DNA from 2 places in the Arthrobacter sp. NA-172 genome. Region 2 is predicted to be linked to the other one. Evidence: riboswitches for the same ligand, from Rfam matches in the RefSeq annotation. Region 2 holds a riboswitch; the other holds the start of a gene.

Region 1 (4,405 bases), 240 kb from region 2:
GCCTGCATCGCCTGGTCCAGCGCTCAGGCGTGGCCGCGATGGACACGGCCGAGCTGGTGGTGGGCGACCTGACTCTGAACGTCGACACCCGCGAAGTCTCTCGCGGAGGCGAAGAAATCCAGCTCACGGCAACCCAGTTCGAGCTCCTGCGCTACCTGATGGAAAACCCCAAGCGCGTGGTCAGCAAGGCCCAGATCCTGGACCGCGTGTGGGACTACGATTTTGGCGGCCAAGCCAACATCGTGGAGCTCTACATCTCCTACCTGCGCAAGAAGATCGAAGCCAATCACCTGCCGATGATCCATACCGTGCGCGGAGCCGGTTACGTCATCAAGCCTGCCGAATAGCCGGGGCGCAGTCATGTCCGCGCTCTCGGGTATCCCCCGCCAGACCGACCATCACTGGTTCAACCCTTCAACCTGGCACTTGCGCACGCGCCTGATCCTGGTCTCCATGGGACTTCCTGGTGGCCATCTGCGGGGCGGTTGGCGTGGTCAGCTACGCCTCCATGGACGTGTTCCTCACGAAGCAGCTCGACGATCAATTGATGCAGGCCTCGCATGGCCGCCCGCCCGTAGGCGATCCCAATGGACGGCCGGATCCGTTGGATGCCCGCGGTCAAAGCGTCGGCACCCTGAATGCGCGTATCCTCGGCGGGCAAGTAAGCAGCAACGATGGATTCTTGTCCTCCGACGCCACCCGCAAGCCCCTTTCGTCCAGCGACGCCGGCATCCTGTTGACGCTGCCCCAAGACGGGCATCCGGTTGATCGGACCCTCTCGAACGGCGGCTACCGGCTGGTGGCCACCAAGACCCCCTACGGCGACGTCATCATCACCGGCCTGCCTCTCGCAACGAAGGAGAACACCGAGGCCTCGCTCGTATGGACCATGGTGCTGGTTTCCTTGGGCGGGCTGGTGCTGATTGGACTCGCGGGAACTGTGCTGATCCGCCGCACCATGCGTCCCCTTGAGGAACTCTCCGACGTCGCCACGAAAGTGTCGAAGCTTCCGCTCGACGCCGGCGAAGTGGCACTCGCGGTGCGCGTTCCGCCGTCGGCGTCCCATCCGGGCACCGAGGTGGGAAGCGTCGGCCATGCTCTGAACCTCATGCTGGACAACGTCTCCAGCGCTTTGGAGGCACGCCAGCAGAGCGAAACCAAGGTACGACAATTCGTGGCCGACGCCTCGCACGAGCTGCGCACTCCGCTGACCGCCATCCGTGGCTACACCGAACTGCTGCGCATGACCGAAACGTTCACGGAAGACGGCCGGAAGTCGCTGGGCCGGGTTCAGAGCCAGTCCGAACGCATGACCACCCTCGTGGAAGACCTCCTTCTGTTGGCCCGGCTGGACGAGGGCAAAGCGCCCGTGTTCGGCGATGTGGACCTCACACAGTTGGTGATCGAAACCGTCAGCGATGAGAAAGTCATGGCACCCGAACACGTCTGGCAGCTCCGGCTTCCGGACGAGCCCCTCACGGTCCGCGGCGACACCACCCAGCTTCACCAGGTCTTGGCCAATCTGCTCTCCAACGCCCGCAAACACACGGAGGCCGGAACCACTGTGGTCACTGGAGTCATGCGCTCGGCCGATGGGAGCGCCGTAGTCACCGTGACGGACAACGGCCCGGGGATTGCGCCTGATTTCCAAGGCAGGATCTTCTCGCGCTTTGCCCGTGCCGACGCCGCCCGCTCCGGTTCCGAGGGAACATCCGGGCTGGGTCTGTCGATTGTGGAATCCATCGTCCAGGCCCACGGCGGCACCGTTGAAGTGGTCTCGCGGACCAGGCCGGACGGAGTTCGCCGTACGGCTTCCTGCACTCGGAGCCGCTTAGACGGATAAGCTACGAGGGCGGTGCGCGGCAAGCGCAAGTCGGCACACCGCCGTCGTGATCTCCGTTACTCAAATGTGACTTAAGCGAAAACCTCCTGTACCGTCGAATGGGTGCGCAGGATCATTCCGGCCACCTCCGGGTAGACGCCGAGCTCTGCCACTCCCCGGTGCCCAACACTCTAGGCAGAGACGGGGGACCCAGGTCTCCGGGCAAGCGCTCATGTTGAGCCGGCCCTAGGGGTGAAGCCGCAGCGCCACGATTCTCCGTGGCCACGGCCGGATGACCTCATCCGAATCCGACAGCTAACTCCGCAGGCGTTGAGAGGCAATCACCATGTCTGGTTCCAAGAATCAGTCGCGCTCTGTTGCGCGCCACCGCGGCGAACCTGCCCGGAAGAATAAGTCACGTTCCGCCCTGACACGGGCTGCCGCAAACCTCGGCACCACCCAACGCATGGCCGTTGTTGCCGGCGTTGTTGCTGTGTTCCTCGGCGCCGGGGCAGCCACCCATGCTGCCGGTCAAGCCATCAATGCCCAGGACATGAGCCGCACGTCCGATTCCGGTGCAGTTGCTCAGCAGAGTGCCGCCCCTTCCGCCGCGGCCACACCGTCGGCGAGCGCGAGCGCCAGTGCCACCCCGAGCGCCACGCCGACTCCGAGCCAGACGGCCACCCCCGCTCCAGCCGCCGTCGCGGCCCAGGCTGCCGCGCCCGTCGCGCCCGTCGCGCCCCCCGCTCCAGCGGCACCGGCCGCACCGGTCGCAGTCGATGATCCCTCCGGCGCCCAGGCCTACGCCGCCAGCATTCTTTCCTCCTACGGTTGGGGTCAGGGCGAGATGTCCGCCCTGACAACCTTGTGGAACAAGGAATCGGATTGGCGCACCACTGCCACCAATGCTTCCAGCGGCGCCTACGGCATTAGCCAGTCGCTGCCGGCCGAAAAGATGGCGTCCGAAGGGGCCGACTGGCAGACCAACTACAAGACTCAGATCCGCTGGGGCCTGAACTACATCAAGGAACGCTACGGATCTCCGTCCGCTGCGTGGTCCTTCCATTTGTCCCACAACTGGTACTAAGCCAAAAACCGCACAAAATACGTCGAGGTCCGTCCTTTCAAGGGCGGACCTCGACGTATTGTGGCCACTCAGTGATTCGCGACGGCGGCCGCACATCCACAGCCAGGTCACAGGTTCCGCCTAAAGCCTTCATATTCGCCAAGGCCACTCTGGATACATGACGCTCATCGAATCCACCTCCGGAACCCTGAAGGACCCCGCGGTGGTGCCGCCGGGCCTTACTACTCATCCCGCGATCCCCCTTCAGCGCAGCAGCGTGCGGCGCGCCCCCGTGGACACCCGCACCACCGTCCCGGTTCTCGATGTCACCATCCCCGTCTTCAACGAGGAACGCGACCTCGAAGAGTGCCTGCGCAGGCTTCACGGCCACTTGCGTGACTCCTTTCCGCACGGCTTTCGCATCACGGTGGCGGACAACGCCAGCACAGACGGCACTTTGAAAATTGCCGAACGAGTGGCCAGGGAATTGCCCGAGCTCGTGGTGGTCCACCTGGAGGAAAAAGGACGCGGGAACGCCCTCCGCAAAGTGTGGCTCGCCTCGCCGTCGCCGGTTCTGGCCTACATGGACGTGGACCTGTCCACGGATCTCGCCGCACTGGCGCCACTCTTGGCCCCGCTGATCTCGGGCCATTCGGACCTTGCCATCGGCACGCGGCTCACGCGCAACTCGCGGGTTGTGCGAGGCCCCAAGCGCGAATTCATTTCACGCAGTTACAACCTGATGCTGCACTCGTTCATGGGTGCACGTTTCAGTGACGCCCAGTGCGGGTTCAAGGCAATCCGGGCCGACGTGGCCCAGCAGATCCTCCCCTACACCATGGACAACTCGTGGTTCTTCGACACGGAGCTTCCTGGTCCTCGCCGAGCGCTGCGGCCTGCGGGTCCACGAAGTACCCGTGGACTGGATCGACGATCCCGATTCCAGCGTCGACGTGGTCCGCACCGCGCTGGCCGACATGCGTGGCATGGCCCGGCTCACCCGGGATCTGGTCTCCGGCCGCATCCCCATCCCGGAGCTGCGCGCCGCGCTCGCCAGGGGCCCGCTCCCGGCGTCGTCCCGCACCGCCGAACAGAGCCGGGGCAGCAGCCTCTTCGGGCAACTGGTCCGGTTCGCAGCGATCGGTGCCGCGTCAACCCTTGCGTATGTGCTGATCTTCCTGTTGTGCCGCGGCTTCATGGACCCGCAGTTAGCCAATTTCCTGGCGCTGCTCGTCACGGCCATCGCCAACACGGGCGCCAACAGGCGCTTCACGTTCGGCATCCAGGGCGGCAACCCTGTCAGGCACCACTTCGAGGGGCTGATCGTCTTCGGTATCGGCCTCGCGCTCACCTCCGGGGCCCTCTCCTTGGTGCATAGTACGACGACGCCGGACCGCTGGGGTGAACTCCTCACGGTGGTCGGAGCGAACCTCGCCGCCACTGCGATCCGCTTCCTCTTATTCCGCCTGTGGGTCTTCCGCCAGCCGACGGCGCAACTTCCACAAACGGGGCAGCTC
Region 2 (4,405 bases):
GCGGACGTCATCGGCCTGGACTGGGCCTATGTCCACGATGAAGCGTGCCGCTGGGAGCATGTCATGAGTGAGCGCGTGGAACGGCGGATTTATGAGCTGCTGGACCACCCCACGGATTCGCCCTACGGCAACCCCATCCCCGGACTCGAAGCGCTGGGTGGAGCCGCGTCCCACGCCTTTACGGATGGCGTGGTCAACCTTCTTGACGCGATGAATGAATACTCACCTGAAAACCGGGTCACCGTCAGCCGTCTGGCTGAACCGATCCAGGTGGAACCGGAACTTCTGGTGCAGCTCGACGAGGGCGGAATCCGCCCCGGTGCCAGGGTTTCCCTGGAACGCGTAGGGGAGTACATCTCGGTTCGTGTGCCCAATATCGACGGCGCGCTGGAGCTGCCGCCTGAGGTTGCGTCGCACGTATTCGTCACGGTCGCCTAGCCGGCCCGGCGATGCGAGCGGCAAAGATAACGAAATTATTACCACGGGGCTTAATCCCCTAGAGTTAAATACCGGCGCCGATACCAAAGCGTTACCTGATCCGAAGCCGAGTTCTGCCAGTGGATCAGGTGGATTAGTCCATTCACTGGCAGAAGCGGAGGAACCACCATCGGCGGTCGAAAGACGGCCTTGGGGTGAAGTCCGCAGCGGAAGTGCAACCAGCGCAAGGCCCCTCCGGGTAGCTTGCGCTTCGCGCCCTTCGCGCGGACCGGGTCCACGATCTCTCTGGCCCGAATCCGACAGCTAACTTCGCAGGCTTGCCAGAGAGGAACACTTTGACCACGCAGAACACCAGGGGCCGCAGGCGCGCGTCCGGTCCTACTGCTGAGCTGCGGAGCACGCACGACGTTGCCCAGGGCCGGCCCCGCGATCCCCATCGCGAACTTCGCCGGCGCAAAGGTCCCTTGCGGCAGATGGCCGAATTCGCCGCCGCGAGCGGAGCAGGACAGAAGGCCGGAGTGGCCCTTGCTACTACGGGCCTCATCCTGACGGTCGCCATGCCGGGCACCGGCGCCATGACGGCCGCGGCCGAATCGAACCACGCCGCCTCGGCCGTGGGCACCCAGCCCGAGATTCCCGCCGCGGCAAGCGCCACGATCGACTTCAGCCGTGCTGCGGTCTCCACCACGGCGGATCCGGACACCAGGCTCAAGCAGCTCTTGAGCGCGCAGTCCGTCGGCACCATCAAGACGTCGTCCTCCAAGGGCGCCCTGGGGGCGCCGCTGGACACCCTGACCACGGCCTCGCCTTTCGGTTACCGGGTGAATCCCATCACGGGCGGTTTGGGGGAGTTCCACCGGGGCCAGGACTTCGTGGCCCAGTGCGGCACCCAGGTTCATGCGGCCGCGGCCGGCAAGGTCACTTTTGCCGGCTGGCATCCGTATGGCGGCGGAAACCGCATTGTGGTGGACCATGGCAACGGCCTGGAAACCACGTACAACCATTTGTCTTCGTTTAACGTCCAGGTGGGCCAAACGGTCAGCCGCGGCGATGTCATCGCATTGAGCGGCACCACCGGCGCCTCTACCGGCTGCCACCTCCACTTTGAAGTCATGGTCAACGGCGACGTCGTTGACCCTTTGGGCTGGCTGTAGCCAATCCGATGGAAGTCTCTCGCATGCTTGTCACACGCCGTGACCTGAATGTGACTTTTAGTTAAAACTCATGTACCGTCTTACACGCATCAACTTTTAGAGAGTTGTTGCACTCGGGTGGATTGCCTAGCTCTGCCACTGCCCGAGGTTCCGTTCGCAAAACATCGTCTGGCAGAGGCGGGGGACCCACTTTTGGTCATCTTCACCGATGGCCTTGGGGTTAAGTCGCACGACTTCCGAGAGGGAGAAGTGTGGCCGGATGACTCCCATCCGAATCCGACAGCTTACCTCGCGGGCATAGGGAGAGGCCTCTTAACGTGTCTTCACGCTCTACTGTCGCGCGCCACCGTGCCGCGGTCACCAAGACCAACTCACTTGCCGTTATCGCCAAGTCTGTCGGCAGCAACGCCGGTGGCGTAGGCCGTCAGGCAGCCGTCATCGCGGCTGCTTCCGGCCTGGTGCTCACTAGCGGTATCGCAGCCAACGCTGCAGAAACCAACGTCCCCCGCGAATCGACGTCGACCTCCGCCCTGGAAGTCCAGTCCATCGCCCAAGCCAGCATTTCGGCAGACTCCTCCGTGGCCATCAAATACGAGCGCCCCGCGGTCTCCACCGAAGCTGCTCCGGTGGTCGCGGCTCCGGTTGTCGCAGCTCCGGTTGCCACCCAGGAAGCTGCTCCGGCTCCGCAGGCTGCAACGGGTGCCGCTGCCGGCTCCTCAACGCTTTCTGTGACCGCTGCTGTTTCACCCGTCACCAAGGTTGCCAGCGGCAAGGGCGCAGCGATTGCTGCCGCAGCTTACGCCCAGCTTGGCGTTGCCCAGGATCTGCACCGCCCTGGCTTCGAACTCCCTGGCCGCTGTGGGCATCAACTTCCACGGCTGGCCGGCAGACTACCTCTCCCTCGGCCGTACGGTCAGCGCTGCTGAAGCTCAGCCTGGAGACTTGGTCTACTACCAGAACGGTGGCATGGGCAAGGCCCACATCGCCGTTTACGTCGGCAACGGCATGGCAGTCCACGGCGGCTGGAACGGTGGAACCACCGCCCTGTACAGCGTCAACATCGGCTCCGGCCCGGTCTTCATCCACGTTGGTGGCTAAATAGATTTGCCGGAACATCCCCGCTGGCTTTGGCCGCGGGGATGTTCTGTTTTAACCGGAGTGCGCCAAATCGACGCACCCAGTGCCTCGCGACGCGCAAAATACTTGCGGGGGCGCTAAATCCCTGTCGCCACTGGAATTCACGCGTCGAAATCCATTTGCCGTGTCGCTCAGCGCTTGCGCGGGGTTACAGGCCGGGTGGGAGCAGCAGCCATCCCAGGAACGCGTCCAATTCAGCCCTCCGGATCACGTCGGGGCGTTCACCCGACCGGGAAGCACGCTCCTCCCATACACACGTTTTGTCCTATAACCCGCAGATCCCTCTGGCCGTCGGAAGGTTCCCGCCACATGTCCGGCACATGAACTTTGCCCGACACAGCCACCGAACCGATGCACGGATTCGGTGATCTGGCATCCGCGTGTTTACTCTTATGGTGTCGATCCACAGCCCGTACATGCAGAGGGCAGCCGGCCCTCGCGCCCCTGACGGGTGCGGCCGTGAAGAGGTACGTGCATGCGCACACTCGTTCTGAATGCTGGATATGAACCGCTGGCGGTAGTAACCTTCCGCCGGGCGCTGGTCCTTGTGCTCACCGGAAAAGCGAGCGTAGTGGCCGAAGGCGACGAGCCTGTCGTCGGGCCACAGGAGATTCTCGGACGTCCCTCCGTGATTCTGCTCAATCGCTACATCCGGCCGAGATACAACACGATCACGGCGGTTACACGCCGCGGCGTTTTGCGCCGCGACGGTCATCGTTGCGCCTACTGCGGTAAAGCAGCCCACACCATTGACCACGTCCACCCCAAATCCAGGGGCGGCGCGGATTCCTGGGAAAACCTGGTAGCAGCGTGCCTGCGCTGCAACAACGCCAAGAGCAACCACACACCGGCCGAGATGGGCTGGAAACTGGGGTTCGTTCCTGCGGCGCCCACCGGGACTATCTGGCAGATCAAGGAGCTCGAGAAACCTGCGCCAGCATGGGATCCCTTCCTCCTGCCCGAATCGGCGGCTTGAACCGAAGCTGAGCCTGCTTCCCGGGTAATCTGGGCGGGTGGACTTTGATGCGGTGATCTTGGCGGGTGGTAAGTCCTCCCGCCTCGGAGGCGTGCCCAAAGCCCAGCTCAGGCACGGCGACGCCTCGCTCCTTCAGCGCGCCCTCGCCGCCGCGAACGGTGCCGGGAGTGTCGTCGTCGTCGGGCCGGATCCTGGAACATTGCCCGACGGCACGTTGACGGCCCGTGAGTCCCCGCCGTTCGCGGGACCCGCCGCGGCGATCGAAGCAGGACTCCTTGCCCTTGAATCCCACGCCCCCTCGACGGAGCCACCCAGGGAGAACCCCGCGCCTTGGGTACTAGTCATGGCCTGCGACATGCCCCTCGCCGGCGCCGCGGTTCCGGTTTTACTCAAGGAACTTGCCGGACACCCGGAGGCTGAAGGGGCCATGTCCGTCTCCGCCGATGGCCGGAAACAACCTTTACTCGGGATCTACCGATCTTCGGCGTTACAACGGGAAGTGCTGGCTTCGGCCCAACAGGGTGGCTTGGCCAACGCTTCAGTATTCCGCCTGCTTGCTAGGCTTGATCTGCTGGCCGTACCCGTCCCTGCCGGCTCCACCGATGACGTGGATACCTGGGACGATGCCGCGGCGCTTGGAGTGGACGGCGGCTTGCCGTGACAAAGGCTGTACCGGACTGTGGAGGCGGATCGTGAAGAG

What was found. Region 2 has a riboswitch for cyclic di-AMP ahead of ACF0H6_RS17130 (NlpC/P60 family protein). Riboswitches for the same ligand answer to the same signal wherever they lie in the genome.
Region 1: linked by a shared signal. The riboswitch ahead of ACF0H6_RS15940 (hypothetical protein) and the one ahead of ACF0H6_RS17130 (NlpC/P60 family protein) in region 2 are both predicted to bind cyclic di-AMP.

The regions. Positions count from the first base shown of each region.
Region 1 is NZ_JBINOT010000003.1:408,922-413,326, reverse strand. It holds gene ACF0H6_RS15950 (response regulator transcription factor) at 1-347, shown strand, start outside; partial or broken gene ACF0H6_RS15945 (sensor histidine kinase) at 361-1,835, shown strand; cyclic di-AMP (ydaO/yuaA leader) riboswitch at 1,970-2,166, shown strand; gene ACF0H6_RS15940 (hypothetical protein) at 2,169-2,909, shown strand; gene ACF0H6_RS15935 (hypothetical protein) at 2,947-3,279, opposite strand; partial or broken gene ACF0H6_RS15930 (glycosyltransferase) at 3,181-4,405, shown strand, end outside.
Region 2 is NZ_JBINOT010000003.1:651,927-656,331, forward strand. It holds gene ACF0H6_RS17120 (metal-dependent transcriptional regulator) at 1-438, shown strand, start outside; cyclic di-AMP (ydaO/yuaA leader) riboswitch at 564-771, shown strand; gene ACF0H6_RS17125 (M23 family metallopeptidase) at 774-1,592, shown strand; cyclic di-AMP (ydaO/yuaA leader) riboswitch at 1,723-1,904, shown strand; partial or broken gene ACF0H6_RS17130 (NlpC/P60 family protein) at 1,910-2,690, shown strand; gene ACF0H6_RS17135 (HNH endonuclease) at 3,205-3,705, shown strand; gene ACF0H6_RS17140 (molybdenum cofactor guanylyltransferase) at 3,743-4,366, shown strand; gene ACF0H6_RS17145 (DUF6457 domain-containing protein) at 4,398-4,405, shown strand, end outside.